Regions from separate parts of the Marinobacter sp. EN3 genome, predicted to be linked through region 2. Evidence: predicted binding sites of a transcription regulator. Region 2 holds the regulator's gene; each other region holds the start of a gene.

Region 1 (9,620 bases), on a different contig from region 2:
TGGATGGGACGACCACTTTACCGTTGCCTGGTCCGGCCCCGGCATCTCTCAGCAAGTGATCAGCGGCAGCGCGCTACACAGCTACGCTCAGAAAGCCCCTGACTCGGCCCCCGAGATGACAACCGAAGATGCCTACCATCTGGGTTACCGAATCGGCTACTTTGACGCTGAACAGGGCCTCTCATTCAACAGCCAGTACCCACCACTTGATGCGGACAGTGATGATCTGTACGACAATTGGGAGATTGTGTACGGGCTGGATCCATCCAATGCGGCCGACGCCAAATCCGATACCGACAATGACCTGCTTACCGCCATGGATGAGTTCTGGGCCAGGACCAATCCCGGCACCGAAGATACCGATAACGACGGTATTCCGGATGGATACGAATACGCCTATGGCACGGACCCCACCAACCCGGGCGATGCCAATGTAGATCTTGACGGTGATGGCTACACCATCCTGCAAGAGTACCAGGCGGGCACCAATCCCACCGATGCCAGCGACTTCCCTGCCCCTCAGGAAGTGTACGCAACCGGATTCGTCGGCCAGTACTTCACAGGCACCGAGTTTGACAGCTTCGTTTACAGTCAGCGGGATGCGACGGTCAACTTCAACTGGAATAGTGGAAGCCCGTCAGCGGAGCTTCCAAGGGACCGGTTCAGCGTGCGTTGGCAGGGATGGTTCACACCACCTCACAATGAAGGAACCCGGGACTACACCTTCACCACCACTACGGATGATGGTGTTCGGCTTTTCCTCAACGGCTCTACCGTCATTGATCAGTGGAAGAACCAATCCCCCACCAGCTACAACGCCACAGCGAGTCTCGAAGCGGGGACCCCCGTTGCCATCACCATGGAGTACTTTGAGTTCGGCTGGGGCGCCACTGCACAACTGGCGATTACCGACGCCGCCACTGGAGATGCCATATCCACGACCAACACCGTCCAGCATCTGGCATTGGACAGCGAGTTCGCCGAAAGCACCTTGAACGACGGCATCGACGATCTTTACAAACTTCGCTACGGACTCCCCCTGATGCAACCATCAGCCAGCCGGGTGCTTAACGATAGCGGCGTGACGGTTCTTGAGGCTTATCAATCGGGCCTGCACCCGTACACGCTCGAAACCGTATCGGAACCAGAATCACCGGTCACCAGTCAGCCCGGTGGTACCGGCGATGCCAGCGGCAGTGTGACATTGTCGTGGACGCCTCCCGGCACCAGGGTAGATGGCAGCAGCATTTCTCTGAGCGAAATTGACCGTTACCGGATCAACTACGGACAGGATGCTGCAAACCTGACTCAAACTCTGGAGGTGCCGGCAGGCACAACCTCAACCACGGTTACCGGCCTGGCGCCCGGCACCTGGTACTTTACGATTCAGGTAATTGATATCAATGGATTGAGTAGTGAACCGTCTGATCCGGTAGAGCATCAGGTTAACTAAGTGAGCATTTTAGTTGTCGAGTTATTTTACAACCAAACAGCAGCAAACAGAAAGGTTCATTAATATTCAATGACTTAAGATCTGGCACGAAGCCTGCTTATTAAAGGATCACGTAACGCAAAGACCACTCACTGGAGGAGTGACTCAAATGAAAAAATTGACTCAAGGCTTGGCATTGGCTGCTGCCGTCGGATTTGCCGGAGTGGCTCAGGCTGCTTACATTGATGCAGTCGCAAACGGCAATGCACCTGGCGCCGCCGCTGAGCAAAGCGTTCCTGGAGATAACGATTACGCTACGCGAAATGCTGGTACCTGGACTTCCGATGCGCCGTTGTACAGTGTTAGCGATTCCGTGCTGTTCGGCCACAACTTGAAGTCCACCAGTTCAGATCCTTTCAAGCTTACCTTTACTTACCTGGGTAAAGAAGCTTCAGATAACAACCAATTCTACTGGGGCGACACGCTGGTATTCGATACTAATAGCTCCGTGGATGACCAATACAGCGCCGTATTCTACGGTGGCCTTGACGCTCTGCTGAACTTCAAGTTCGTCAATGGCAGAGGCGTTACCATTAATAACGACGCTAATAATGGCGGGCAGTTCAACGACATTACCAAGCCCAATTCCAGCACAAACTTCAACCTCTTCTATGTTGAAGATGATTACTTTGTAATCAGCCTGGATGACGGTTACGTAGGCGACGATAACCACGACGATATGGTGATCGCAGTTCGCGCTACCAAGGTTCCCGAGCCTGGCACGCTGGCATTGCTCGGCCTCGGCCTCGCAGGCATTGCAGTTCGAATGAAAGGCCGTAAAAAAGCCTGACATGGACTTCTGTGGTACGCTTTAAAAGCCCTGCGAACGCAGGGCTTTTTCATTCCGGGTCAGGTTCATGGATGTACTGATTGTTTATGCCAATAGCGGCAGGGGGCTCCAGAAAGATGCCAGGATACTGGAAGCAGCCCTGCAACGGCTTGGGCACCAGACCAGACAGGTTCGATTGCCCCCTACTCCCCTATGGCGATCCCGCCTTTCAGTTTATCGATTCAAAGCACTGAAACGATTTTGCCCCGGATTTCTCAGCAAACTCTTCTATCGCAGTCAGGTTGCTTCTCTTAGGCTGCTAAAACCGGGTCAACAATCGGATCTAGTCATTCATCTGGAGAATGTCTGGGTATCTCAATTGACCGCTGGCCGGCATCACTGGCTCATTCCGAATCAGGAATGGTTCATTGAGTCCAGGCTTCCCTACCTCAGTTTTATCAATCGTATACTCTGCAAAACAAACCACGCGGTAACGATTTTTTCCGCCCTACATTCAGACACCCAGTACCTGGGGTTTACCGGCGGTGAGATCGGCGCCCAGACCGGCTCGGAAAAGAAAGACTACCGCCTTGCTTTGCATGTAGCCGGCAACAGCCAGTTCAAGGGTACGCAACGTGTTATGGCATGTTGGCAGAGGCATCCCGAATGGCCAGAACTGGTCATTGTCTCCCAGCATCTGGACACCACCCCCGCCGCCAATATCAGGGTAGAGAAAAATCTTACGAACAATGAACTGAACACACTCTGGGCCCAGGCCGGTTTCGCGGTACTACCTTCTGAGGTGGAGGGTTATGGCCAGGTACTGGCAGAGGCCATGGCTTACGGCTGTATTACAATAACAACTGATGCACCGCCCATGAACGAGCTGGTTGGGAAGGACAGAGGCTTTCTGGCACATGTGGAAAGAAACCTGACGTTTCGCCTGGGCACCCGTTACCTTGTCTCAGAGCAAGCTCTGGAGCGGAGCATTCAAGCTGCGATAGACCAGCCGCCGGCCACGCTGGCCCACATGTCCAGGCGGGCAATCGAATGGTATTCAACCAATCACGAACAATTTCTTTCCCGATTAGAGAGCCAGCTCAAAGATCTGGTCGCACCACCTCTTGATCAATCTGCTCAAGAATCACCGGAAAGGTAGACTCGATAAACTCAGCGAGAGTTGCAGCCACCTCACAGCCATCGCACGCCACTGCAGAGATGAGTAAAGAGGCATCATCACGGCCACTGAAGAACCCACCCACTTGAGCAAGCTTCGCGCGCCACTGATCGGTTTCCCACTGCCCCTGAACAAAGTAGCTATACCCCAGATGCACACGTTGTCCGGAAACACGATGTTTCAGGGTGACTCCCTGCACCGGGATATTCAGGCTGTTTTCAACATCAAAGAAGCCTTCCGGAATCCAGAAATCACGGTCATAAAGGCGGTTACTGTACTGGATGAGTTCCGCACGATGCCTTTGATAGTCATAGGTAAAAGCGCCCAGATAGTAGGTTGTGCCCAAACCTTGCCCTGCGCGGGCCTGCAAACGGTCAAACAGGGTCTGCGCATACACCCTGTCTGGATTGAGAACGTTGGGGCGCCACCCCGCCAGTGCAGATCCGAACACCGGTGAATACCTTTCACTTAAATCAATGGCGTACCCTTCGGGCTCAGAAGCAATGTTGCCTCGCTTGTCCGGCAAAGCGATCCAGGTAACCAGCCCCAGCAGCGCGACAACCGTTACAGCAACCGTAGCTTTACCTGCGGGTTTAGCGTGATCTTGCTTCTCGTCATTGTCCTGGCTGGCAACAACCTGGTCGTCCCGTATCTCAAGCTGACGAGCCAGAAAATAGAGGGGAACAAGCGTGCCCGCAAACACCCACCAGCCAAAGTTTTCATGATCCTCGATCAGGCCGGACTGCATGTTCGTTTCATACCCCATGTAGATGATGACGAACACCCGGATCCAGTTGGCAAGTAGAGCGAATGCCACCCCCAAACAGAATAACGTGACGCGGGATCGTAACCTCGACAGGTATAACTCGCCATAAATCAGAACCAGCGCCTGCCCCACCAGCAGATACCGAAGTCCAGAGCATCCATGAGCAACTTCAAAGGTTCCGACACCGATGAGGTAAACGAATACACCCTCCACCTCAAAATCAATATCGAAAAAACCCAACAGGACCTTATTAACGGCAACAGTAATTACCTGTAGCGTCCAGGCCAGGAAGTCCCACACAGGAATGGTCAGAAACAGCAAACCCAGCGGCACAATGAACCAGCGAGCCTGGCGCCACCCCATCAGCGTCGCGCAGGCAGCAAACAAAAGAGGCACCAACGCCAATTGCTGAAGCGCCTGAAGACGAATCAACCCGCCGACCCAATAGGCAAGCAGACAGGCTATCAAAGGAAGAACCCAAACCGGGGCGAAGCCCGGGGCCACCGGATTGGTCTTCGCCTTTCGCCAGATCAGATACAGCGACACGCCGGCTAACAAAAGACCATGGGAGTATGATTCGTCCCACTTTAACCATCGCGTCACGACTCCCTCCAAAGTAGGGAAAGTAACGAATGCCAGCACACATAAGACAAGCAGGAACGGCCACAGGCGACTCATCAGGCTGATAGACGGCATCCTTTCCATATTCATGACAACACCCGCTCAGAGACGAAAGAAACGATTAATTGAGGACACTAAACGGGGCGGCATACAACCCCTTGCCCCATAAGCCATTTTAAGAATGGGAGAACGAACATACTCAACGGTGGTAAACAACACCTGCTCCCCTCTGAAGTGCTGTTTGTAGAACGTGTTTTTCCCGGACCCGGCCAGCAAGTCGTAACTGACAATACTCGAATCCTGAAAGGATCGCTCAATGGCGTAACCCAAATGGAGCGTGCCCAAGGACAACTTGTTGTGGAAATCCTGCATGAACCCCGCCTGCAGGTTGTATACCCGATTCCCGGCGCGGACATCATAAAGTACAGACACAATCTGATTGTCGGCTCTCAGTACCGACATTCTCGCGGATTGGCCTCCAGAGAGCCGGTTCAGAAGTGCCTCATGGAAGCGAACAGCATTATCGTCAAAGCAGGGCTTTCCCCAACGCTCGCAATGAAAACGATTGAGTAATGCCAGAAACGTTTCCGGGGTCTGCCATTCCTCGAAGGAACCATTCAAAGTACCTTCAAACAACTCTCGCCGATTATAGGCTTTCAGACGGGTATTCTTTCCAAGCCTTGATAACCAGTCCGTAAACTGTCCCTGAGTTGGGATCACCACACCTTCCGACTCACTCCGAACCACCCGGGAGGGAGCCAGCGTGTGGCTCAGGCCAGATTCGATCATACTCATTGATCTCGCGGAGGCATCCGCAATAATCATCTCATCCCACCGGGCCTCAGCGAGATAGCTCCCAAGCGCCTGCAGGATGGCCAGTTGCTCACGCCGATCCACAATGACGCCCACATATTCCGTGCGCACCGTAGGCCCCAGCTTCCAGGCATTGCCTACCACATGCAGCCTTCGAACTTTCCATCCCAGCGGCGTGCTGACGGCACTCAGGTAGAGCGGAGCCAGGCCAACCAGCGTATCGCCCGGGGCGTATACACCAAGCAGCAACAGATCAAGGTTCAGTCTATCGCCCCAGGTTTCCCACCAGGACGTCTGCCAGGCCCAGCTCATGAACAGCGGGTCGGCATTACTCTGCTCCAGCAGATGGTCCCAGCTTTCCTGCAGCCCGAAAAACTCTTTCTCAGACAAGCGACGAACGGTATAAGTCACATTCGCCTCCCTCGGCTGGAAGTTAGCAGCATTTTTACAGCGAACCGCCAGGGGCCCATCCAGAACGGGTCCTTCGACAATGACCGAAGCAAAGAACGAAAGGCCTGGCGACGCTGACCAGACGAGTACTCATATCGCCCTTTCCGAATAAAAAAATAACTCAATCCCCGGCGGGCCTCACCCCGGGTAACCGCTGAAGGATAGGCTTTCAGAAAGCTCTGGACCAACTGCTCGTTCGCTCGAAACCGGCTATCCTTGTCAGAGGAAATCTGGTTTTCCATAACCCGGTAATACCCAAGCACCGCTGGAACATATAGAAACTGATAGCGGGTAGAAAAACGCAACCAGAGCCCGTAGTCCTCCGCCAACCGATCAGCGCTGTCAAAGCCCCCCATTTCGTCAAAGCAGCGCTTGCGGGTCATAGTTGTGTTCATGCTCACGAAATTATCCCGGAGCAACTGTGGCGTGATACGGCCGGAATAGCGAGCCATACGATTCACACCATGTTCGTGCCCTTCCCCGTCTATGGTTATGAAATCACCATAGACGATATCCGCCTCGGGATGTTCCTCAAAGGCCTTCAGACTGGTTTCCAGCTTTGTACTGACCCAGGCGTTATCTGAGTCGAGAAAGCAGATAAACTGGCCACGCGCCTCGGCAATCCCGCGATTTCGGGCCACACTCTGCCCCTGGTTCTCCTGCTTAAGATATCGAATGCGCGAGTCCGCCAGATACCGCTCCATCAGCTCGGCGGTGCCGTCCGTGGAACCATCGTCAATAACGATCAATTCGAAATCAGGAACCGATTGAGACAGAACGCTCTCAACCGCATAAGGCAGGTAGTCAGCCCGATTAAATGTTGGCGTGATGACCGACACCAGAGGATTAGAAGACATGACTGCTTACTTCCCTGTCTTATTCATCGTTGTTTTTATTTCAGCGCTACCGCAAGCAGCGCTCGCCAGACGTTGGTTTCTGCCGGCGCATACTTCAGCGCTTTCATGATTTCTTTGATGCCCGCAAGCTTTTTACCCACGGCGCCCAGGTAACGCCCCTTTCTGATGTAGAAATGGGCAAATCCCTTATCGAATTCACTCGCACTGAGGGCCTCAGGATACTCTCGGCGAAAGTCGCGAATGATGGCTTCATTGACCCGGAACCGCTGTGTTTTATCCGACGAAATCTGGTTTTCCATCACTCGATACCAGGCCCAGTATTCCGGCTCATAGCGAAACTGATACCGGGCGGAAAACCGTAGCCACAAATCATAGTCGTCAGCCACACGTCGTTTTCCACTCATGCCGCCCATCTCATCAAAGCAGCGGCGCCTTGCCATTGTGGTGTTCATGGCAACACAGTTGTCCCGAATCATCCTCGCGGCAATGCGTCCTGAATAACGCGACATATTCTTGCGGCTGATCTCAGCACCCTGTTCGTTGATAATCACATTATCGCCATATAGCACATCCACTTCCGGATGCTGTTCAAAAACCCTGACTTGTTTCTCCAGCTTATCAAGCGGCCAATAGTTATCCGAATCCAGGAAGCATATGAAGTCGCCGGACGCCTCCGCCAGAGCCACATTTCGGGCCACACTCTGCCCCTGGTTTTCCTGCTGGAACAGACGGACGCGTTCATCCTGCAGGTAGGGTTCAAGCAGTTCCACCGTGTTATCCGTTGAACCGTCATCGACGATCAGAAATTCAAAGTTTCCGTACGTCTGCCCCATAACACTCTCAACCGCCTGCAGAATGAACTCTGCACGGTTATAGGTAGGAGTGATAATAGTGATCAAAGGGTCTTTAGCCGACATCCGTCATCGTCCTTGTTAATACGTTCTTCATTCCACGCTTCCCGGGCAGACTGCAGCAGTTCGCCATCAGAATCCCCCCCCATAATGAACCAGCCGCTGGTGCAATCTCCGTTTGACGAAACTCGCTTTGGTGATTCCCACACAAAAAATCGGGGTTGCTCACGGCCTTGATAGAACCCGTGCGCTTTCATGACCTGCTTCAGCTCCAAATCGGACGTCATGGCAGAATAAGAGGCTGCATTCGGCCATTGCCGCAGCATTGCCTCTACAACCGCCGACTTCAGCGCTGCTGAAGCTGCTGGCCCGATGTAATCGACCAGCCGAACCTGTCGGTCATCCGCACGGACAACCCCCAGAGCTTTGAGGGAATCATTCTCCTCCCGTACTTCCAGAAATGAATACTGTGCAAACGGATGCCGCTGATAGCGCCAGTCAAGGTAAGGCCAGTCTCTCACAACAACCTTGTCGTAGCCTTGCGCAACTGCCGCCCACAACTCATCAATCTGTTCTCTGGGTGGCAATTGCTGCAGGAGAGACGCACGCATGTGTCGGCTCTGCACTGGGCGATTAACCAGTCGAGTGCAAAATTGCAGTAGCATCAAAGCCCAGTCACGAGCGCTCCGAGGCTGACGGATTTTACGAAGAAAATGCACCTGGTCGCTGGCACGCCAACCCATCCGCTGCAATACAATGGCGGCGACCGGGCTGATGCCAAACGACATAAGAATAGGAGAGCGTTGTGCCAACTCTACTTTGATCAGCCGACCTACGCCCTTTCCGCGCTGGCGCTCAGACACCTTGAAGTCGCAGCTCCACATGGCCTGTGTTGGCCGGCCATTCCATAGAATACTTACCGGCACCACCCCGTTGAAGCCGACAACCGAACCGTTCTCCTCTGCCACCACCGGAGCAAAGCCACGATCACGCGCACCAGGATTCTCCTGGAACTGATAACTCCAGATATCACGTTTGAACGCCACATCAGCAAACAGGTTCAGCACCTGCTCCCGATGGCGTTGATCATCATAGGGTTTGATTTCAGCCACCCGTGCGCTCCAGCCATGCCAGAAACATCAGAATGCCCCATAGCTCTGCAGAGTAATCCTCCCGCCCTTTGAGGTGCTCCTGCCAATAGGCATTCACAACTGAGCGGTCCAGATAGTCCTGCTTGTCAAAGACAGACGGTTGCAGCAGCGCCTCCGCCCAGGGGCGCAGTGGGCCCCGTAACCATTGCCCCACGGGCACCGCAAACCCCTGCTTGGGCCTGTCCACCAAGGCCTTTGGCACGTGGCGGTACAAAACGCTACGCAGCACCTGCTTGCCAACACCGCCATTAAGGTTATAGCTCAACGGTAACGACAGCGCGAAGGAAACCACCTTCGGGTCTAACATCGGTATCCTGGTTTCAAGGCTACAGGCCATCGCTGCCCGGTCGACCTTCACCAGAATGTCATCGGGCAGATACCAATTCAGATCACGCCACATCAACGCTTTCAATCCGTCGGGGGGAATAGCGTGCGGGATTGCCTGAGTCAGACCATATGTGGGTTCCTGAACGTCCCTCCGAAAACACTCGGGCTCATTCCAGAAAGAGACAGACTGCCGATAGAAATCTGACAGATCCGCGGCCGAGGCCAGCGCACGCTCCGCTTTGAGGCGATGACGAATTGCCAGCGTCGACCGACCTCGCTGGGAAGGCACCAGAGCCCGGATCGCCTGAGCCGTCGCCGCCTCTGGTAAGCGGGATAACCAGCGCCG
Region 2 (9,620 bases):
TGTCAAAGTCTGATGCGGTGGCCACAAGCTTTGCCGTAGCCCGCGCATGCAGGCCGAGTTTGTTGATGATGGTGATGGGGCGGCAAATCATAGGCGCTCAGATTTCTCCCCGGGTTTGAAGGTGTGGCAGTTCGGTGTGGCGCACCTGCACATTACGGTAATGATCGCGGAAATAGCGCCCGAGCTGCTCACACACATAAACGGAGCGGTGCTGACCACCGGTGCAACCGATGGAAATGGTCATGTAACTACGATTGCTGTCGGCAAACGAGGGCAGCCAGGTATTCAGGAAGCCAGTGACGTCATCCACCATCTGACGGGTCAGCGGTTCCCGTTCCAGAAATTCGATGACCGGCTGATCAGCGCCGGTGTGTTTGCGCAGGCTGGTGTCCCAGTATGGATTGGGCAGGCAGCGTACGTCGAAGACGTAGTCTGAATCCACCGGCACGCCGTGCTTGAAACCAAAGGACTGGAACAGCAGTGCCAGTTCCTGATCCTTGCGGCCGGCCACGCGCTGCTTGATCATGTCGCGTAGCTCGTACATGGAGAGCCCGGTCGTGTTGACGTAAAGATCGGCCAGCTTTGACAGGGGTTCCAGCAATTGCTTTTCGTTGGTGATTGCCTCCCGCAGCGAAGTCTTGTCATCGCTCAGTGGATGCTTGCGGCGGGTTGCGTGAAAGCGTTGCAGCAGTGACTGTTCGTCGGCATCCAGGAAAATGATTTCAACCTCGACACCGGTCTGCTTCAGTTGCTGGTAGATGGTTTCAAAATTGGCCAGCTCGGCAGACAGGTTCCGGGCATCAATACTGACGGCCATTTTCTTCAGCCGGCCCGGTGCTTCCTGGGTGGCCGCCTCCCGGGTTAGCGGGAACAGCAAGCCAATGGGCAGGTTGTCGATGCAGTAGAATCCCAGGTCTTCCAGCACATGCAGGGCCGTACTCTTGCCGGAACCGGATCGGCCACTGACGATAATCAGCTTCATGGGACTGTTTCTCCTTCAATCTGCCTGGCAGCCTGTCCAGATATCAGGCTGATCTCAGTGATGACTTTCCGCCATACGCTGGTAAAGGGTCGCGGGATCTTCACTCTGGCGCAGCCGGGCGCAGAAAGTGCTGTCATTGAATCGCTCCGCCAGTTGGCTCAGTAACTCCAGGTGTTCACTGGTGGCTTCTTTGGGGACGATCAGGGCAAACACCAGATCTACCGGCTGGTTATCGATAGCATCAAAGTCTACCGGCTCTTCCAGAGTCATCAGTACGCCGATGACGCGGTCCAGGCCTTCCAGTCGGCAGTGGGGGATGGCAATACCCTCACCGATACCGGTGCTACCCAGGCGTTCGCGGGAGACCAGATTGTTGAAGATCTGGGTGTCGCTGAGGATTTCATCCTGAAAGTGAATCCGTTCAGCGATGAACTCCAGCACACGTTTCTTGCTTGAGGCCGGCACCTTACAGAGGGTCAGTTCAGGGGCAAGAATATTGTCGATGGTCAGGGATGGCTCGCTCATGGATCGACTGCATGTCCGTAAAAAAAAGGCTGCGGCCGGTTAGCCCCGCCGCAGCTCGTTTCATGAAACACCCGGTAAGGTTCGCGCTTCAGCGACCGCCGTTACCGTGCATCCGGTCTACGTTCTTTTCTTTGTGCTTGAGGATCTGACGGTCCAGCTTGTCGACCAGAGCGTCGATTGCGGCGTACATGTCCTCATTTTCTGCCTTTGCGTGAATCTCACCACCAATCACGTGCAGCGTGGCTTCCGCCATCTGGCGCACCTTCTCGACCTCCAGGGTGACCTGGCAGTTACTGATGTGGTCGAAGTGACGCTCCAGCTTCTCGAACTTGGTGTTGACGTAATCCTTCAGAGCGGGAGTCAGTTCTACGTGATGGCCTGAAATGTTGAGTTGCATAGGCGTCTCCTGTTGTCATACTGCCGGCGTGCTTGCCGGATTGCGTGCCAGTGCATCTTGCACCGGCGAAAGTTTAAACCAGGCGTTTTCGTTCGTTCGAGGGAGGAATATGCATGGTCTCCCGGTATTTGGCCACGGTACGCCGCGCCACGTTGATTCCCTGTTCCCCTAGCATGGCTGCAATTTTGCTATCGCTCAATGGCTTTTTCGGGGTTTCCTCGGCAATCAGCTTCTTGATCATCGCCCGGATGGCTGTAGACGAGCATTCGCCGCCCTCGGCGGTGCTGACGTGGCTGGAGAAAAAGTACTTCAGCTCGAAAATACCGCGGGGCGTGTGCATGTACTTCTGGGTGGTAACCCGGGAAATCGTGGACTCGTGCATTTCCACCGCCTGGGCAATGTCAGACAGAATCAAAGGCTTCATGGCTTCTTCACCCTGATCCAGGAACCCTTGCTGGTGTTCAACGATGCGGGTGGCCACTTTCAACAGGGTTTCATTCCGGCTCTGCAGGCTCTTGATGAACCACTTCGCCTCTTGCAGCTGGTCGCGCAGGTAGGTGTTATCGGCACTGCTGTCAGCCCGACGGATCAGCGACGCGTAACTTGCATTCACCCGGATACGCGGAGCGATTTCCGGGTTGAGTTCAACCCGCCATCGGCCTTCGTGTTTGCGTACGATAACGTCCGGGATAACGTAATCCGGTTCGGCCCGATCCACGACATCGCCAGGGCGCGGGTTCAGGCTGGTGATCAGGGCCAGTACCTGTTTCAGCTGGTCTTCCTTGAGCCGGCTGCGACGCAACAGCTGTGCGTAGTCCCGGTTGCCAAGCAGATGCAGGAACTGGGTAACCACCAGTCTCGCCTGGCGCAGCCAGGGGGTATCCGGTGGCAGCTGGTTGAGCTGAATCAGCAGGCATTCCTGGAGATCCCGAGCGAACACGCCTGGCGGGTCGAAGTGTTGCAGGCGGTGGAGTACCGCTTCCACTTCGTCCAGTTCCAACGGGTCTTCTTCGGTTTCGTCCAGCAGGCCTGCGTGAATGTCCTCGATATCAGACGTCAGGTAACCGCGCTCATCCACGGCGTCCAGCAGCGCGTGGGCAATGGCCTGATCCCGCTCGCTCAGGGGCGTCAGGTTCAGCTGCCACTCGAGGTGATCCTGCAGGGTTTCGGTGGGCGAGTTACGGGTTTCGAAATCCGATTCGTGCTCGTCTTCGCCCTTGCTGGCCGGAGCCGGGGCAGACTGGTAGATGTCATCCCAGGCGGTATCCACCGGCAGATCATCCGGGATGTTGTCCGGAATGTCGTTCTCGGACGACCAGTCTGGGCCGTTCTCGGTTTCGTCCCAGTCCGGGCTCGCGTCCTGGTGGCTGTCGTCCTGGTTGGCCTCAGAGCTGGAAGCTTCACTGTGCTCGTGCTCTTCGCGCTCGTCGCCTTCAGGTTGCTCATCGTCCTCTGAGGTTTCCAGCATGGGGTTGGACTCCAGCGCCTGCTGGATTTCCTGCTGGAGATCGAGGGTAGAAAGCTGTAGCAGGCGTATGGCCTGCTGCAGCTGGGGCGTCATGGTCAGACTCTGGCCCAGCTTAAGCTGTAATGAGGCTTTCATAACCATGGCTCAAGATCCATAACTCATGGGCATCCCGGTTGTTGCTTTGCCGGCGCACAGGCCGAAAAAAATGTTGTACGCTGGTTACTTGCCATTGTCTGTGAACAGTATAAGCAAGTTTTTTGCCGAGTTTACTTGCTACAGATCATCAAAACAATCAGACCTCGGATAAACCCTGTTTTATCAGGTCAGAGCCGGAACTCATCACCCAGATACACTTCTTTCACCTGCTGGTTTGCCAGAATGGCTTCGGCATTGCCGGAGGCGATGATGTGGCCGCCGGAAACGATGTAGGCATTCTCGCAGATGTCGAGGGTTTCCCGAACGTTATGGTCGGTAATCAATACGCCAATGCCTTTATCCCGCAGGTGCCGGATAATGTGCTTGATGTCACTGACGGAGATAGGGTCTACGCCCGCGAAGGGTTCGTCCAGCAGGATAAACGCGGGCTCCATGGCCAGCGCCCGGGCGATTTCAACCCTGCGGCGTTCGCCGCCGGATAGCGCCATACCCACGCTGTCACGGATGTGAGTAATATGAAACTCTTCCAGCAACTCTTCCAGCTTGGCTTCCCGTTCCGCCCGACTCATGCCTTTGCGGGTTTCGAGGATGGCCGTGATGTTGTCCCGCACGGTCAGTTTGCGAAACACGGAGGCCTCCTGGGGCAGGTAACCGATGCCCTTGCGGGCGCGCCCATGCATTGGCAGCGGGGTGATGTCCTGGGTGTCGATGGTGATCCGGCCGTGATCCGCAGGCACCAGGCCCACGATCATGTAGAAGCAGGTGGTCTTGCCGGCGCCGTTGGGGCCGAGCAGGCCGACAATCTCGCCGGAGCGAATTTCCAGAGAAACGTCCAGCACCACTTTTTTCTGCTTGTAGCTTTTTGCCAGATTACTGGCCCTGAGAACTGCCATCCGAACCTTTCCCGTCACTGGATTGAGCTGAATTACGAGGCTGAATCACCATTTCCACCCGGCCGGAGCCGCCGTCGGATGGCGTGCCGCCTTCCGCAGTAACAACGCGGCGAACGGTGTCGTAGTGGATGACGTCGCCCCGGAATACGTTGCCGTCTTGTTCAATAACGGCCTGGCGTTCAAAAATAACCAGGTTTTCATCGCCAGACCAGGTGATGTTCAGGGCCTTGGCATCGGTCGTGCCTTCGCCTTCCTGGCCGGGTTGCCGGTAATGGGCGGGGTTGCCGGCGGCTTCAATCCGGCTGACACCCTGTTGGTTGCGGTAAAGTACCACCCGATCCGCGTCCAGTCGGGTTTCGCCCTGAATCAGTTCGACAGCGCCGGTGTAAACGGCCGTTCCGGCGCTTTCATCCAGGCGGGCCGAATCGGCACTGACCTTTATGGGGATGTCGGAATCCAGGTTGAATGCCGATACAGGGCCGGCCAGCAATGCCATGGCCAGAATCACTGGCCGGCAGAAAGATCGTTTACCTGACGGTTTCATATTGTCCCTCTACCCGGGAGTTGAGTTCGAGAATGCGTTCGTCGATCCAGGCTTTCATGCCGGTGGAGCGGGTGACGCCGAAAGGCTCGGTGATGGTCACCGGCTGGTCGGTGTAGACGGTGCCTTCGCTGTTGTCCAGGGTCAGTGCCTCGGTTTCAAGAACGGCTTCGCGGCCCTCGGACTGTCGGGTCAATCGGACGTCCCCCATAAGCTCCAGCTTTTCATTGTTCTGCAGAAGGCTACCTTCATTGGACTCGACGAGCCAAGGGTCGGGGCTGCCCTCACTGAAAAGCCGGGCTCTCGGCGTGTCCAGATGAGCCGTGCCGGTTTCTTCAAACTGTTCAATTCTGGGGCTTGTTAGATCAATCTGGAGGTTGCCTTGTTCATCCCATGCACGGTATTGGCCGCCCACCACAAAGCCGTCGGGTTCTGCGGGCCCCCGCAGGTCGCTGGCGGCATTCCGTGAGCTGACAGGCTCGTCGCTTTGCCACAGCAAAAAAACGGTTGCTGTTACGGTGGCGGCAAGGGCCAGGGCTGTAATCCGCCGTTTGCCACGATCGCCGAAAAGCCGCTCGGTGATCATGCTGGCTCGTCCAGATAGGGGGCAAGAGTGTTGTCCAGATGCCCTTGAGCCCAGAGCAGGAGATCGCAGGCCTCGCGCACAGCGCCCTGTCCACCGTGGCTGCGGGTACAGTAGTCGGCGTGTTGCTGAACCAGCCAGTAGCCGTTGGGTACCGTGATGCCAAGGCCGGCAAAACGCAGCGCAGGCAGGTCGGGCAGGTCGTCGCCCATATAGGCAATCTGTTCCGGCTTAAGGTTCATATCCCGGATCAATTCCAGCAATGCGATTTTTTTGTCTTCGCGACCCTGCATCAGGTGCGGGATGCCCAGATCCGACATCCGCTTTTCCGTGAGGGGCGAGCGCCGTCCGGTAATCACCGCCACGGTGATGCCTGCCTGCATCAGTTGTTTCAGGCCCAGGCCGTCAAGAATGTTGAAGGCCTTGAGTTCATCGCCGCTGGCACTGAAATAGAGGCGGCCATCGCTCATAATGCCGTCCACGTCCAGGGCGATCAGGCGAATGTCCGAGGCTTTGGCCTTCAGGGCTGCGTCCCAGTGGGTTTGTAACGGATGCGCTGTCTGAGTCATCAAATCACTCCGGCCCGCAGCAGGTCGTGCATATTAATAGCGCCCACCAGGGTGCCGTTTGCGTCGGTAACCGGCAAGGCGTTGATCTTCATTTCTTCCATGATATTCAAGGCTTCTGCCGCCAGGTGGTCTGCCCGGATGGTTTTGCCGTTGCGGGTCATCACGTCCTGGATGGGGGTAGTGTGCACATCCACGGATTTGTCCAGGGTCCGGCGCAGGTCGCCGTCGGTGAAGATGCCCGTCAGGGTGCCGGCGGCATTAACGACCGTGGTCATACCCAGGCCCTTGCGGGTTATTTCCAGCAGTGCCCCGCTCAGGGTTGTGCCCTCGGCAACCTGAGGAATCTGGTCACCGGTATGCATGATGTCGGATACCCGCAGCAGCAAACGGCGTCCGAGGCTGCCGCCAGGGTGGGAAAACGCAAAATCCTCGGCGCTGAATCCCCGGGCTTCAAGCAGCGCCACGGCCAGGGCATCGCCCATGACCAGGGTGGCGGTTGTGCTGGAGGTGGGTGCCAGGCCCAGCGGGCAGGCTTCAATGGCCACGCTGACATCCAGGTTGGCAACGGCCTCTTGTGCCAGTACCGAATCGGGTTTGCCGGTCATGCTGATCAATGGCGCGCCCATGCGCTTGATCAGGGGGAGAATGGTGACCACTTCGCTGGTGCTGCCGCTGTTGGAAATGGCGATGACCACATCCTGGGGTGTTATCATACCCAGGTCGCCGTGGCTGGCTTCGCCTGGATGAACAAAAAAGGCGGGCGTGCCCGTGCTGGCGAGCGTGGCGGCTATCTTGTTGCCGATGTGCCCCGATTTGCCCATGCCTGTCACCACAACCCGGCCTTTGCAGGCCATGATGACCTCGCAGGCGCGGCTGAAATCATCGTTTATACGGCTTTCCAGCGCTTCAATGGCTTCGCGCTCGATGCGGATTGCCCGTAGGGCCGAGTTGCAAAAGTCCTGGGTGTTGAAGGTATTTGATTCGGTCATGTCGGCTGGCTGTCTGCTCGATCTGGGATTTGAGGCCGAAGTATATCACTTCTGGTGCCCCCGGCTCGCCTGCATCAGGGATTCTGATCATTGCCATCAAGACATTTTACGTTGCTTTAATTGAGGTCTGGGAGAGCTTGTCATAATGTAGGCGCTCCTTGAAAGGGATGGATTATGGAGTCATCTGCGTACATAACACTTAGGGATGTGGTGTTTTCCCGTTCCGGGCGCCGGATTTTTGATGGAATCAGTCTGGATATTCCCAAAGGGAAGGTGACTGCCATCATGGGGCCCAGTGGTACCGGTAAAACCACGCTCCTCAGGCTCATCGGAGGTCAGCTTCGCCCGGATTCCGGCCAGGTGAGTGTGGCAGGCCATGACGTGCCCCGGCTAAAGCGCAAGGCGCTTTACCAGCTGCGCGAAAAAATGGGCATGCTGTTCCAGAGTGGCGCGCTGTTTACCGATCTCAGTGTCTACGAGAATGTCGCTTTCCCGCTGCGTGTGCACACGTCGTTACCCGAAGATATGATCCGGGACATTGTTCTGATGAAGCTGGAGGCGGTGGGCTTGCGTGGTGCCAGAGAGCTGATGCCCTCAGAGTTGTCCGGTGGCATGACCCGGCGCGTCGCTCTGGCCCGCAGTATCGCACTCGACCCGGAGTTGATCATGTATGACGAGCCCTTTGCCGGGCAGGATCCGATTGCCATGGGCGTGCTGGTCAAGCTGATCCGGGATCTCAACAGTTCCATGGGGCTAACCAGCGTTCTGGTGTCGCACGACGTGCCTGAATCCCTGAGTATTTGCCATTACGCCTGCATTATTGCCGACGGCAAGGTGATCGGTGAGGGCACTCCCGAGGAGCTGCGGGCACATCCGTCTGAGCGGGTTCAGCAGTTTCTTGAAGGGCAGCCTGATGGCCCGGTGCCGTTCCATTACCCGAGTGGCGATGCGGCGGCTGATTTTGGTGTGGGAGGGCGGTCTTCATGATGGATCGTATTGCCGGCCTGGGGCGGCTCGGGCTCGCGATCATCGCCTCCTTCGGTCGTTCCGGGCAGTTTCTTTTCGGCGTGCTGGCCGGCGTCCCCAGGCCTGCAACAGGTTTTCCCCTGCTGGTCAAACAGCTTTACGCAGTCGGCGTGTTGTCGCTGGCGATTGTGGTGGTGTCTGGCTTGTTCATCGGGATGGTGTTGGGGCTTCAGGGCTATACCATTCTCAGCGATTACGGCTCGGAGTCGGCGATTGGTCAGATGATTGCGCTCACGCTGGTGCGCGAACTGGGGCCGGTAGTGACGGCCCTGCTGTTCGCGGGTCGCGCGGGCTCCGCCCTGACGGCAGAGATCGGCTTGATGAAGGCGACGGAACAGCTCTCCAGTATGGAAATGATGGGGGTGGATCCATTGCGCCGGGTCGTTGCACCGAGACTTTGGGCCGGTTTTCTCGCCATGCCGGTACTTGCCATGATTTTCTCGGTAGTGGGGATCTGGGGCGGCATGCTGGTTGGTGTGGAATGGCTGGGCGTGTTTGAGGGTTCCTTCTGGGGCAACATGCAGTCCTCCGTCGATTTTGTGGATGACGTGCTTAACGGCTTTATCAAGAGTGTGGTGTTCGGGTTCGTGTGTGCCTGGATTGCGGTCTACCAGGGCTATGACTGCGTGCCCACCTCTGTTGGTATCAGTTCGGCGACCACCAAAACCGTGGTCTACTCATCGCTGGCAGTGCTCGGTCTCGATTTCGTACTGACTGCCGTCATGTTCGGTGATTTTTAACAGGATTCAGGGAGCCTTTCATGGCACAAAGAAGCACAGAAATCATTGTTGGGCTGTTCATGATTGCCGGTTTGGCCGCGCTCATGTTTCTGGCGCTGCAGGTGAGTGGCCTGTCGCCGAAATCCGCGGAGCAGACCTATACGCTGTATGCCAATTTCAACGATACCGGTGGCTTGACGCCCCGAGGCAAGGTTTCCATGGCTGGTGTCACTGTCGGTACCATCGAATCCATTACCCTGGACAGGGACACTTTCCAGGCGCGCGTAACCATGTCTATCCATGCTGAGGTTGATAACATCCCGGCCGACAGTGCAGCAGTAATACGTACATCCGGACTGCTGGGTGAGCAGTACATTGATATATCGATTGGCGGGGACCTGGAGTCGCTGAACGCGGGGGATACCTTTTATTCCACCCAGTCCGCCATGAATCTGGAACGGCTGATCAGTAACTTTGCCTCCGGCCGCTGAGCCAGAGCCATGCACAGGAGAAACTAATGAGTGTCCTGAAACACCGTTTGACGTTGATGATTGCCATGGTCGCCCTGATGGTGGGCCAGGTCTGGGCCGGCCCGGAGGAGGATCTGAAGCGTTACGTGGACGAGAATACCCAGAAGCTGGTGCAGAAGCTCAATGCCGAGAAAGGGTTGTACGAAAAGGACCCTGAGGCGTTTTATGCCAGCATGGATGAAACCCTTCAGGAGTTTGTCGATTTTCGCCGGATTGCTGCCCGGGTGATGGGTCGATATGCC
Region 3 (9,620 bases), on a different contig from region 2:
CCGCTCTGCTCTGAGGAGGCCAGAATGTAGCGGTAATGCGCACCGACCTGCCACGGCTGCTCTGGGTAGAACCGGATGCGCTGGTTGTTTTTCTCTAATCGGCCTGCCACCTGTTGGTTCAGGACGGTAACGGTACCGTTTGCTTCCTGTGCAATTTCCTGAACGGTAAAGGTCTCACCGACGATGACTGAATCCAGATCGAGAGACTTGGAAAACACGACCGTGATTGGCCGGTCCGCCGGCATTTTGCTGACGGGTAACACGTCACCGGCGTTGTTGGCGTCGGCGGTCCAGCATTTCCCGAATACGCCGTTTTCCAGATCCAGGGTGTTTTCGTAGTCGGTTTCACATGGGTAGCCAGGGTAGGTCGTCAACGCCAGGGGGAATCCTTTATTTCCCGGGCTACCGTTTTCTTCAATGCTATCGAGCTCAAAGCTTAACGGAGAAACCATCGCGCGGTTGCCCGCCAGGTCTGTAAGTCCGTCGACAGACACGGAATACGGTACGCCATGCTTCAAGCCACCCTGCGGATTAAGCACAAGCGCTGTTCCATCCAACCGAGCCTGAAGGTTAGTTACCGGTGCACCGTTTTCAATGAGTTCGACACCATTCTCGACAGATGCCGGATCAAGCGGCTCATCAAAGAACAGAATGATCGGGTCGCCCGGGCGCTGCATGGACTGACGGGTTGGCGGAACGGCGTTCGCAGGGCCGGGCATCCAGCTCACCAGGCTGGGTGGTGTGGCATCCAGTTCCCGCAGGTTTTCGGCATCCAGAACCGAGTCGGCATCGGTTGCGGCCTGCAGATGGAAGGCAATGGTGGAATCGGTGAATTCCTGGCCCAGCAGGTTTGGTTCCACCATGCCGATGGCGTCGATGGTCAGAACGCCGTCCCGAACCAGAGCAATACCGCGCAGTTCAACACCCATCAGATCCTGGGACAGCGCGGCATTCGGCTGTGCTGCCTCCGTGTTCATGGATACGTCCATGAACAGGGTGATATGCCGCGGGGCATTGATGTCATCGGTGTACTGGTTCGGGCTCATGTAGCCGGATGCATCCGAGAGCATGGTCACTTTGATGGTGCCGGTTTGCTGGTCTTCGCCGGTCGCGGCATCCAGAACCTGTACCTTGCCACCCACGAGTACGTTCAGGCTGGTGCTTTCCAGCACACTGCCTTTGGGAATACGCAGCGGCAGTGCTTCGTCAGCATCAAACGCCGGGGCGTAGGCGAGCTCGGCAAACAGGTCCCCGGTTTGTTGAGAGGGGCCGGCTTCGCCCTGGAGTACCGAGTTGAGCGTTACGGCATTGAGGGCCTGGCCGTTGAGCACGGAGCTCAGTTCACCGTTGCCGGAATCTACGGCGGTTTGTTGCAACACAACCGTTGGGCCGGTCTCTCTCGGGGTAAAGGTGAATTCCCCGGTGAAGCGGTTCTCCTCACTGCTGTCGGTCAGGCTGGCGAGGTTGGTCAAATGCAGGGTGTAGGTTTCACCGGTGTCGAGAATATCCTGTTTGCTGCCGCACTGCGACAGTTCGGGGGTTACGCAGGGGTCAACCGTAATGCGGTTGCCTTTAACCAGTACGGTCGCCGGAACCTCTTCACCGTTGGCATCCTGCAGCTGAATACTGCCGCCGAGTGATTGCCATTCAGGATGCACCGGTTGCGTCATGGCAAACCGGAAAGTCGAAAAATTCATGGCCTGGAATGGGCTGTCGCTGGCGGGTACTTGCCAGGCAATGTCGAAAGTGTCTGCGGTGTTGGCCAGCCCCGCGAGACCCGCATAGGCGCCACGGGTTGCGAACTGGATGCCGTCATCACCAGTAGCGTTCGGAGTAGTGATTTGCCGGCCGCCCTCGGCGGCCAGCGGCTCCTGGAAGGTTACGGTGAATTCTTCGCCGGTCGCAAGCGGGTTAGCAGGCTCAAGCTTCAGACTTTTGCCATTATCGATCAAGGTCACGGTAAATGGCTGGGGCTGGTCGTTACTCTGCAGGGTGATCTTGTTCTGCAGGGTTGCTTCATCATCGATAATCGCATGAGAGAAGCGCAGCACGATGTCGGCTTTCGGGCTGATATCAGCCTGCCCATCCATCGGGAAGGAATAGACCATCGAGCCGGGTCTGGGTTTTCGTCAATGGACTGTTTGTCGCCACCGCCGCAGGCGGCCAGCAAAATGGCCGGAATCAGTGCCAGGGTCTTGTTGTACTTCATGGCAAGCCTCCTCAGAACTTCAGGGTGATGGATCCGCTGAATACGTGGATATCACCATCGGCAGTGACACTGGTTTCGTCACCGTCGTAGTCCACCACGGTGAAGTCGCGCTCCTGCAGTTGCTGGTACTGATAGCCCAGGTCGAGCCGCACCGGGTAGGCGAGCAGGCGGGTTCGGTCGTAAGTGGCACTGATACCAAGGCCAACCACCAGTTTGTCGGTATCCAGGTAGTTGAGCTCCGGATTACGAGTGGTTTTAAGGGGAGACTCTTCGTAGGCAACACCGCCACGAAGGGCGAAGTTCTTGTTCAACTGATATTCCGCACCAAGGCGGGGAATCAGGATGTCGTCGAAACCGATCCGGTTTCCGGAGGCCACGGAACCTTGATCCTTGATGGAGTCGCCGCTGAATTCGTCTTCCAGTTCCGACCAGTTCTGTTGTTCGATACTGCCGCCGATGCGCCAGCCGTCACCGGAGTATTGTGTGCCGATGGCAATCGTTTCCGGCTGGAATGAGTCGATGGTTGTCACAGCCAGGCTGAGCCCGGGATCCGGGATAGTCTGGGTCACGATGATGTTGGAGTCGACTGTGGTTGAGGCCGATGACTTCGTCCGGTAGGTCAGCGCCGTTTCCCATCCGTTCAGGAAACAGTCAGATTCAGGACAAAATGTGCTGCCCAGATCGATGTTCGTGCCCAGAATGGTCTTCAGAGAAGGCTCGGCATTGACCGCAAGGCGCTCACGGCTGGTTTCGCCGCCCAGCGTCGAGACGGCATCAAGATTAGCGGTCGCTTCGAGCGTTACCCGAACCGAAGCACCGGCGGAAATACCGCGCCAGATCGGGGTTGCACCACCGATGTTAAGGAACAAAGGTTCTTTCCCGTATTGAAGGAACTGTCCGCTCTCGCTGGTTTCAGAGCTGAAAGCCAGCATCTCCTTACCGTACTTTTCCACGCCCGCAATAAACCCGAGATAGATGGGGTGCCCGAACCGGGTGAGTGACCCAAGGTTGGTCTTCATGCCGATCAAAACGTGTTGGCTCGGAGAGTCGGAGACAATGTCCCCGCTGGCGTTGGGATTATCGGAGCGCAGCTCCTGTTCAGAATGAAGGATACCCGCCGTAAGCTCGCCACGAGGATCTTTCGTCAGTGCTGCCGGATTGTAGTAGGTGGCAGAAACCTGCTCATTGAACATCGAAAGGGACTGGGCGGTGGCCACATCGACCGGCATTACACCATAACTGGTGCCCAGGTTGCCCATACTGGCACTGGTGGGCATGGACAGGGAGGCGGAAACTGCTGCAACGGCAAGGGATACCGCCCGTACTGAGAATCGGGGGGAAAGAACCATGTATACACTCCGTTCACTCATTGTTTTTGTGCTCAGTCCCGAGGGATTCCTTTCAGGACTGGTACGCTTGTTCAGGTTTTAGTGTATGAGGCTTGTCTGATCGGGACGTTGGCATTTTTGACACGACAGGGTGTCGGTAGAACCGCGTACCTCAAGAATTGTCTAAAACGGCCGAAAACTCATGAGCTTAAAAGGTGGGCTTCCGTGTATTTCTGTTACTTAATGTTTGCGGTTTTGTGAACGGGCACAAAAAAAGCTCCCCAAGGGGAGCTTTAGTGGCATGTAAAAAATGTCGACACTCAGGCGGATTTTTGTAACTTTCTTCTGATTGTGAGCATGCCCAGAATGCCAAGTCCCAGCAGGCCCAGTGTTCCTGGCTCAGGAACCTGTACAGGAACGGACTTGCCAAAGATCGCTACATGAGAAATGGCGCCTCTGTTTGGATAAAAGCCCTGAAGATCCAGTACGTCCTGGCCATTCCAGCTGCCGATGTTGAACAGGTATTGTGGCTCGTTGCCGTCTTTGACAACCAGGTAACACTCAGGGCACACAATGTAGTCCGGGCCATCCCAGCTGATCACCGCGTTGTTAGGGTCTCCGGTGAAACTGGTGGAGTAGAAGGATTGGTAGGAGCCTTCTTCCGGGCCTTCGTAGTTGGACTTGTAAAGCAAAGTGAGGTCGGACGTTCCAAAAAGGGCTGCAACGTCACCGGCGTCAAGCGCTGGATTTGGGGGGCCTACGTCGACAGTTTTGTCGGCGTCTGCGGGGCCAAGGATCAGGGCCATAGCCCCAGCAGACCAGGTTAATGCCAGAGCCGCAATAACGTGTGTTATCTGCTTTGTAATCTGTTTCATTTTTCACCTTCTCTCAGGGCAAGCCCTGAACGCAGTGCGGCGAAGCCGCGATCTGTACTTACGTCTGACTTTCAGCACAGTGTGTGCCAATAGGATTATTTGACGTTAAAACAGAGGCTTGGGCAGTGCTTAAGAGAAGGTTGGAGGCGTATGTGTAAATAAGTTGGACAGGAGTGAGTTGGGTGCGGGTTGGGGGAGGAGTTTGGGAGATGGTGGGCCCAGCTGGACTCGAACCAGCGACCAAGGGATTATGAGTCCCCTGCTCTAACCAACTGAGCTATAGGCCCGGAAAAGAAAACGGGCGCCATTATACCCACGAGGGGTGGCGCCCGCTACTGTCTTGGGGATTAACCGTTGCCCTGGTCGTCAATGAAGCCGCGCAGGTGATCGGAGCGGGAAGGGTGGCGCAGTTTGCGCAGGGCCTTGGCTTCGATCTGACGGATACGCTCCCGCGTAACATCGAACTGCTTGCCGACTTCTTCCAGAGTGTGGTCGGTGTTCATCTCGATACCAAAGCGCATGCGCAGTACTTTGGATTCCCGAGCGGTCAGGCCGGCCAGCACGGAGCGGGTGGCTTCGCGCAGGCCTTCAGCCGTGGCTGAATCCACTGGCGACAGAGCCTGGATATCTTCGATGAAATCGCCCAGATGACTGTCTTCGTCGTCACCAATGGGTGTTTCCATGGAGATCGGCTCTTTGGCGATCTTCAGCACCTTGCGGATCTTGTCTTCCGGCATGTCCATGCGCTCGCCCAGCTCCTCGGGTGTGGGCTCGCGGCCCATCTCCTGCAGCATCTGGCGGGAGATGCGGTTGAGCTTGTTGATCGTCTCGATCATGTGCACCGGAATCCGGATCGTGCGGGCCTGATCCGCGATGGAGCGGGTGATGGCCTGGCGAATCCACCAGGTAGCGTAGGTGGAGAACTTGTAGCCACGACGGTACTCGAACTTGTCGACCGCCTTCATCAGGCCAATGTTGCCTTCCTGGATCAGATCCAGGAACTGCAGGCCGCGGTTGGTGTATTTCTTGGCGATGGAAATAACCAGACGCAGGTTGGCCTCAACCATTTCCTTTTTGGCGCGGCGGGCTTTCGCCTCGCCGATCGACACCCGGCGGTTGATTTCCTTGATGTCGGCCACGTCCAGATCCACTTCGGTCTGAACGTTCTGGATGCGCTTCTGCAGGCGAACGATTTCATCTACACGCTCACCGATAGCGGCCGCATAGGGCTTTTTGGTGGCGGCAATTTCGCCGGCCCACTCAAGATCAGTTTCGTTGCCCGGGAACCATTTGATGAAGTCTTTGCGCGGCATTTTGCAGTCGCGTACACAGATCTGCATGATGGCGCGCTCATTCTCGCGGACCAGGTCGTTGGTTGAACGAACGACGTTCACCAGTTCGTCAAACGCCTTGTTGGCCAGCTTAAACGGGGCGAAAACCTGGCCCAGTTCGTTCAGGGCTTCCTGGGTTTTCTTGTGCCCACGGCCGTGTTTGGCCAAGGCCTTCTCGGCAGCGTCCAGCTTCTCTTTCAGCAGCTCGAAGCGCAGCCGGGTTTCTTCCGGATCTGGCCCGTTGTCGTTGTCGTCTTCGCTGGAGGTGTCGTCATCGTCGTCATCGCTGCTGGTATCGCTGTCATCAGCAGAGGTGTCTTCGGTGCTGGTGTCTTCACCCATGAACGGCTCGGCGTCGTCCGGGTCGAGGAAGCCGGTGACGATGTCGCTGATGCGACCTTCATTCTCGATGATGCGGTCGTAGGCCTGAATCACGGTGCCGGCGGTGCCCGGGAAATGTGCTACAGCGGCCATGACATCGCGAATGCCTTCCTCGATGCGCTTGGCGATGACAATTTCGCCTTCGCGGGTCAGCAGCTCAACGGTGCCCATCTCGCGCATGTACATGCGCACCGGATCGGTGGTGCGGCCAGCGTCGGTCTCAACGGCGGCAAGAGCAGCAGCGGCTTCGGCGGCAGCAGCTTCGTCGGCAGTGGAGTCACCTTCGGTCATCAGCAGGGTATCCGCGTCTGGTGTCTCTTCGCACACCTGGATACCCATGTCGTTGATCATCCGGATAATGTCTTCAACCTGATCCGGATCTGCGATATCTTCCGGGAGGTGATCGTTTACCTCGGCGTAAGTCAGGTAACCTTGTTCCTTGCCTCGTGCGATGAGGTCTTTCAAACGTGATTTCTGCGAATTGCCTGACATAGACACCCTGTGAACTCGCTTTTAAAAAGGAAAAAAGTTAAACAGCCATTATAGCTGTCGCTCGGTTGCGCTGCCACCGAATGGTTAGATGGTGATCAGGGCAACAGGTTTCAAGTGCTCAGCTTTCAGCCTTCGGATTTAACGTACCGGCGCTGAGCGTTCGCAGCTCCTCCCGTTCTTCCGGGGAAAGCTGTGCCAGGTTCCGGAGCAGGGTTGCCAGCCTCTGCTGACGCGCGGCCTCTTCATTCGGGCTTAACAGCTCTCTGGCAGCCGCCAGTGTGCTTTCCCGGGCCGGTATGTGCTCCAGTTCGTCAAACAGGTTGTAAAACCTGTCCCTGGCCTGTTTGTTCGTGGCCAGCCCCGCGACCAGTGTCTTGCGGGTCTGAATTTTTTCTTCCAGTAACCAGCGGGCAAAACGCCCCGCGCGTTCAAGCTGCCGGGTGCTGTCTGCCAGAGCTTTCACTTCGGTTGCCAGTTCCGGTGCTTCCAGCAAGGCCAGGCACAAGGTGCTGTCTTTGCTGAGTTTTACGTCAATCCGCTCTTCCGTGGGCCGGCTCTGGCCTTCACCGCGCCAGCCCCGTGCCTTGTAATTCTGGCCCTGCTGGCGGTTCTGCCACTGGTTGCGGCCGCCGCAAAGGCGCAGCATTTCGTGCCACATGGCGTCCCGCAACGTGCTGCGGGGCATCTTGTTCAGCAAGGGCTCAACCCGTGCCCGAAGTTCGCCTCGGTGTTCGGGCAACTGCAGATCAAGGCCCTCGCTCTGGCGATCAAACAGATAGCGTGAGAAGGGTGTGGCGCCCTCAATACGCTTCTGAAATGCGTCCGGCCCTTCTTTGCGCACCAGTGTGTCCGGGTCTTCGCCTTCTGGCAGCATGAGGAACTGCAGGTGCAGCCCGTCTGCCATCAGTTCCAGGGCATTCTCCATGGCCCTGTCCGCTGCCCGAAAACCTGCCTGGTCGCCGTCAAAACAGAACACGATATGCCGAACGTGCCGAAGCAGTGCGGTCAGGCTGTCCTGGTTGGTGGCCGTCCCCAGAGTCGCCACCGCGTAATGGATGCCGTGCTGGGCCAGCGCAATCACATCCATATAGCCTTCGACCACCAGCAACTTGTCCAGTTGTCGAATGGCTTGCCGGGCCTCGAACAGGCCGTAGATTTCCCGGCTCTTGTGGAAAACGTCCGATTCCGGCGAGTTAATGTACTTGGCCTTGTCGTCACCCAGCGTGCGCCCGCCGAAGGCGATGGTTTTGCCTCGGGTGTTCCGGATGGGAAACATAACCCGGTTGTGGAACAGATCCCTGGGGCGGCCGTACTGGTCCGACACCGTGCGGGTCTCAATCAGTGGTGCTTTTAGATCCTTCGGGGCGGCGTCGTAAAGTGCCGTGCCGGTGCCCGGTGCAAAACCAATCTGATACTGCTGGATAATGTTTTCATCCAGTCCCCGCTGCTTCAGGTAGTCCCGGGCATAACCGCCTTGCTGACTGGTCAGTGCTGAGTGATAGAACCGGTTGGCAAACTCCAGGGCATCGGTCAGTGTCCGCGCCTGTTGCATTTCCTGTTTGGCAGCTCGGTCGTACGGCACTTCCAGCCCGGCACGCTTGGCCAGTTCTTCTACCGCTTCGGTAAAACCCAGGCCCTCAAATTCGCGAACAAAGCTGATGGCATCGCCATGGGCTCCACAGCCAAAGCAGTGATAGAAGCCTTTGTCCGGTCGAACGTTAAATGATGGCGTCTTCTCGTCGTGAAACGGGCAGCAGGCCTTGTAGTTGGCTCCGGCTTTTTTCAGCGTGATGCGCGAACCGATCAGCTCCGCCAGATCAATGCGATCCAGCAGGTCTTCAACAAAGCGTTGAGGGATCAATCCGCTCATGGTGGCTCCACTTCAGCCGGGGTGCCGGGTGCGAAGGCATTTTCGCCATAGCCAAAAATGCCGCCGAAGCCAGGCCTCGGCGGCATTTTCAGCTTGCCGGGTGGGGCGAAACGCCGTTCCGGCAATCAGTTGTGCAGTCGATGCGCGCCTGAACTCAGTACAGACGCTCGAACTTGCGCTGTTCCCGCTGAAGCTTCTTGAGATGACGCTTAACTGCAGCAGCTGCTTTACGCTTACGAACAGCGGTCGGCTTCTCGTAGTGCTCACGACGACGTACTTCAGACAGTACACCGGCCTTCTCGCAGGAACGCTTGAAGCGACGCAGTGCTACGTCAAACGGCTCATTCTCTTTCACTTTAACAGCTGGCATTCGAAAATCACCTACCTGATAGATTCGGTTTCAATTTGTTCCGTCGGCCAGTGCCGTACGGGCTCGATCCCTGGTCAGATTGGCTAAAACTCGACCAGTGCTAATTTAGGGCGGCAATGATAGCCGCTGGGCTGGCCAAGGTCAATCACTGTTCAACGAAACTGCCGGAAGCTTTCGGGTTTCTGCTAAAATGCCGCCCACGTACCCGACACCCCTTGGATGTAGTGCCCATTATGCTGATTCTTGGTATTGAAACCTCCTGCGATGAGACCGGTGTAGCCCTGTTTGACGCTCAGCAGGGGCTGCTGGCCCATGCCCTTTACAGTCAAATCGGTATGCACGCCGATTATGGCGGCGTGGTGCCTGAGCTGGCCTCCCGGGATCATGTCCGCAAGCTGCTTCCTTTATGCGATGAGGTGCTGGCTCAAGCCGGCAAAGCTCGTTCCGATATCGAAGGTATCGCCTATACCGCCGGGCCCGGGTTGGTGGGTGCCCTGATGGTGGGCGGCTCGGTGGCGCATGCATTGGGGTTTGCACTGGGGGTTCCGGTGTTGGGCGTGCATCACATGGAAGGTCACCTGCTGGCGCCCATGCTGGAGGACAATCCGCCGGCCTTTCCGTTTGTAGCGCTGTTGGTGTCTGGCGGCCATACCCAGTTAGTGCGGGTGGATGGCATTGGTGAGTACCAGATGCTGGGTGAATCGGTGGATGATGCTGCCGGCGAGGCGTTCGATAAAACCGCGAAAATGCTGGGTCTGGATTAT

The links. Region 2 encodes sigma-54, which starts transcription at its own class of promoters, with help from an activator protein. Its sites were predicted from a motif close to ANTGGCATNNANNTTGCTNT; they were not measured.
Region 1: the regulator sigma-54 is predicted to act here: its motif matches at 1,534-1,553, upstream of Q675_RS20780 (PEP-CTERM sorting domain-containing protein).
Region 3: the regulator sigma-54 is predicted to act here: its motif matches at 4,484-4,503, upstream of Q675_RS31885 (PEP-CTERM sorting domain-containing protein).

Annotation. Positions count from the first base shown of each region.
Region 1 covers NZ_AXCC01000001.1:274,509-284,128, forward strand. Annotated here, with positions in the region: gene Q675_RS20775 (PA14 domain-containing protein) at 1-1,453, shown strand, start outside; gene Q675_RS20780 (PEP-CTERM sorting domain-containing protein) at 1,602-2,282, shown strand; gene Q675_RS0118930 (glycosyltransferase) at 2,350-3,420, shown strand; gene xrt (exosortase) at 3,362-4,915, opposite strand; gene Q675_RS20790 (GNAT family N-acetyltransferase) at 4,928-6,049, opposite strand; gene Q675_RS20795 (glycosyltransferase family 2 protein) at 6,046-6,945, opposite strand; gene Q675_RS20800 (glycosyltransferase family 2 protein) at 6,981-7,862, opposite strand; gene Q675_RS20805 (GNAT family N-acetyltransferase) at 7,841-8,908, opposite strand; gene asnB (asparagine synthase (glutamine-hydrolyzing)) at 8,901-9,620, opposite strand, start outside.
Region 2 covers NZ_AXCC01000025.1:30,787-40,406, reverse strand. Annotated here, with positions in the region: gene Q675_RS29430 (HPr family phosphocarrier protein) at 1-91, opposite strand, end outside; gene rapZ (RNase adapter RapZ) at 98-982, opposite strand; gene ptsN (PTS IIA-like nitrogen regulatory protein PtsN) at 1,037-1,507, opposite strand; gene hpf (ribosome hibernation promoting factor) at 1,596-1,904, opposite strand; gene Q675_RS29410 (RNA polymerase factor sigma-54) at 1,978-3,507, opposite strand; gene lptB (LPS export ABC transporter ATP-binding protein) at 3,696-4,421, opposite strand; gene lptA (lipopolysaccharide transport periplasmic protein LptA) at 4,399-4,965, opposite strand; gene lptC (LPS export ABC transporter periplasmic protein LptC) at 4,949-5,548, opposite strand; gene Q675_RS29390 (KdsC family phosphatase) at 5,545-6,114, opposite strand; gene Q675_RS29385 (KpsF/GutQ family sugar-phosphate isomerase) at 6,114-7,103, opposite strand; gene Q675_RS29380 (ATP-binding cassette domain-containing protein) at 7,278-8,090, shown strand; gene mlaE (lipid asymmetry maintenance ABC transporter permease subunit MlaE) at 8,087-8,869, shown strand; gene mlaD (outer membrane lipid asymmetry maintenance protein MlaD) at 8,890-9,339, shown strand; gene Q675_RS29365 (phospholipid-binding protein MlaC) at 9,366-9,620, shown strand, end outside.
Region 3 covers NZ_AXCC01000041.1:40,906-50,525, forward strand. Annotated here, with positions in the region: partial or broken gene aupB (alkane uptake protein AupB) at 1-2,209, opposite strand, end outside; gene aupA (alkane uptake protein AupA) at 2,221-3,558, opposite strand; gene Q675_RS31885 (PEP-CTERM sorting domain-containing protein) at 3,858-4,412, opposite strand; tRNA gene Q675_RS31890 (tRNA-Ile) at 4,623-4,699, opposite strand; gene rpoD (RNA polymerase sigma factor RpoD) at 4,760-6,616, opposite strand; gene dnaG (DNA primase) at 6,735-8,486, opposite strand; gene rpsU (30S ribosomal protein S21) at 8,641-8,856, opposite strand; gene tsaD (tRNA (adenosine(37)-N6)-threonylcarbamoyltransferase complex transferase subunit TsaD) at 9,090-9,620, shown strand, end outside.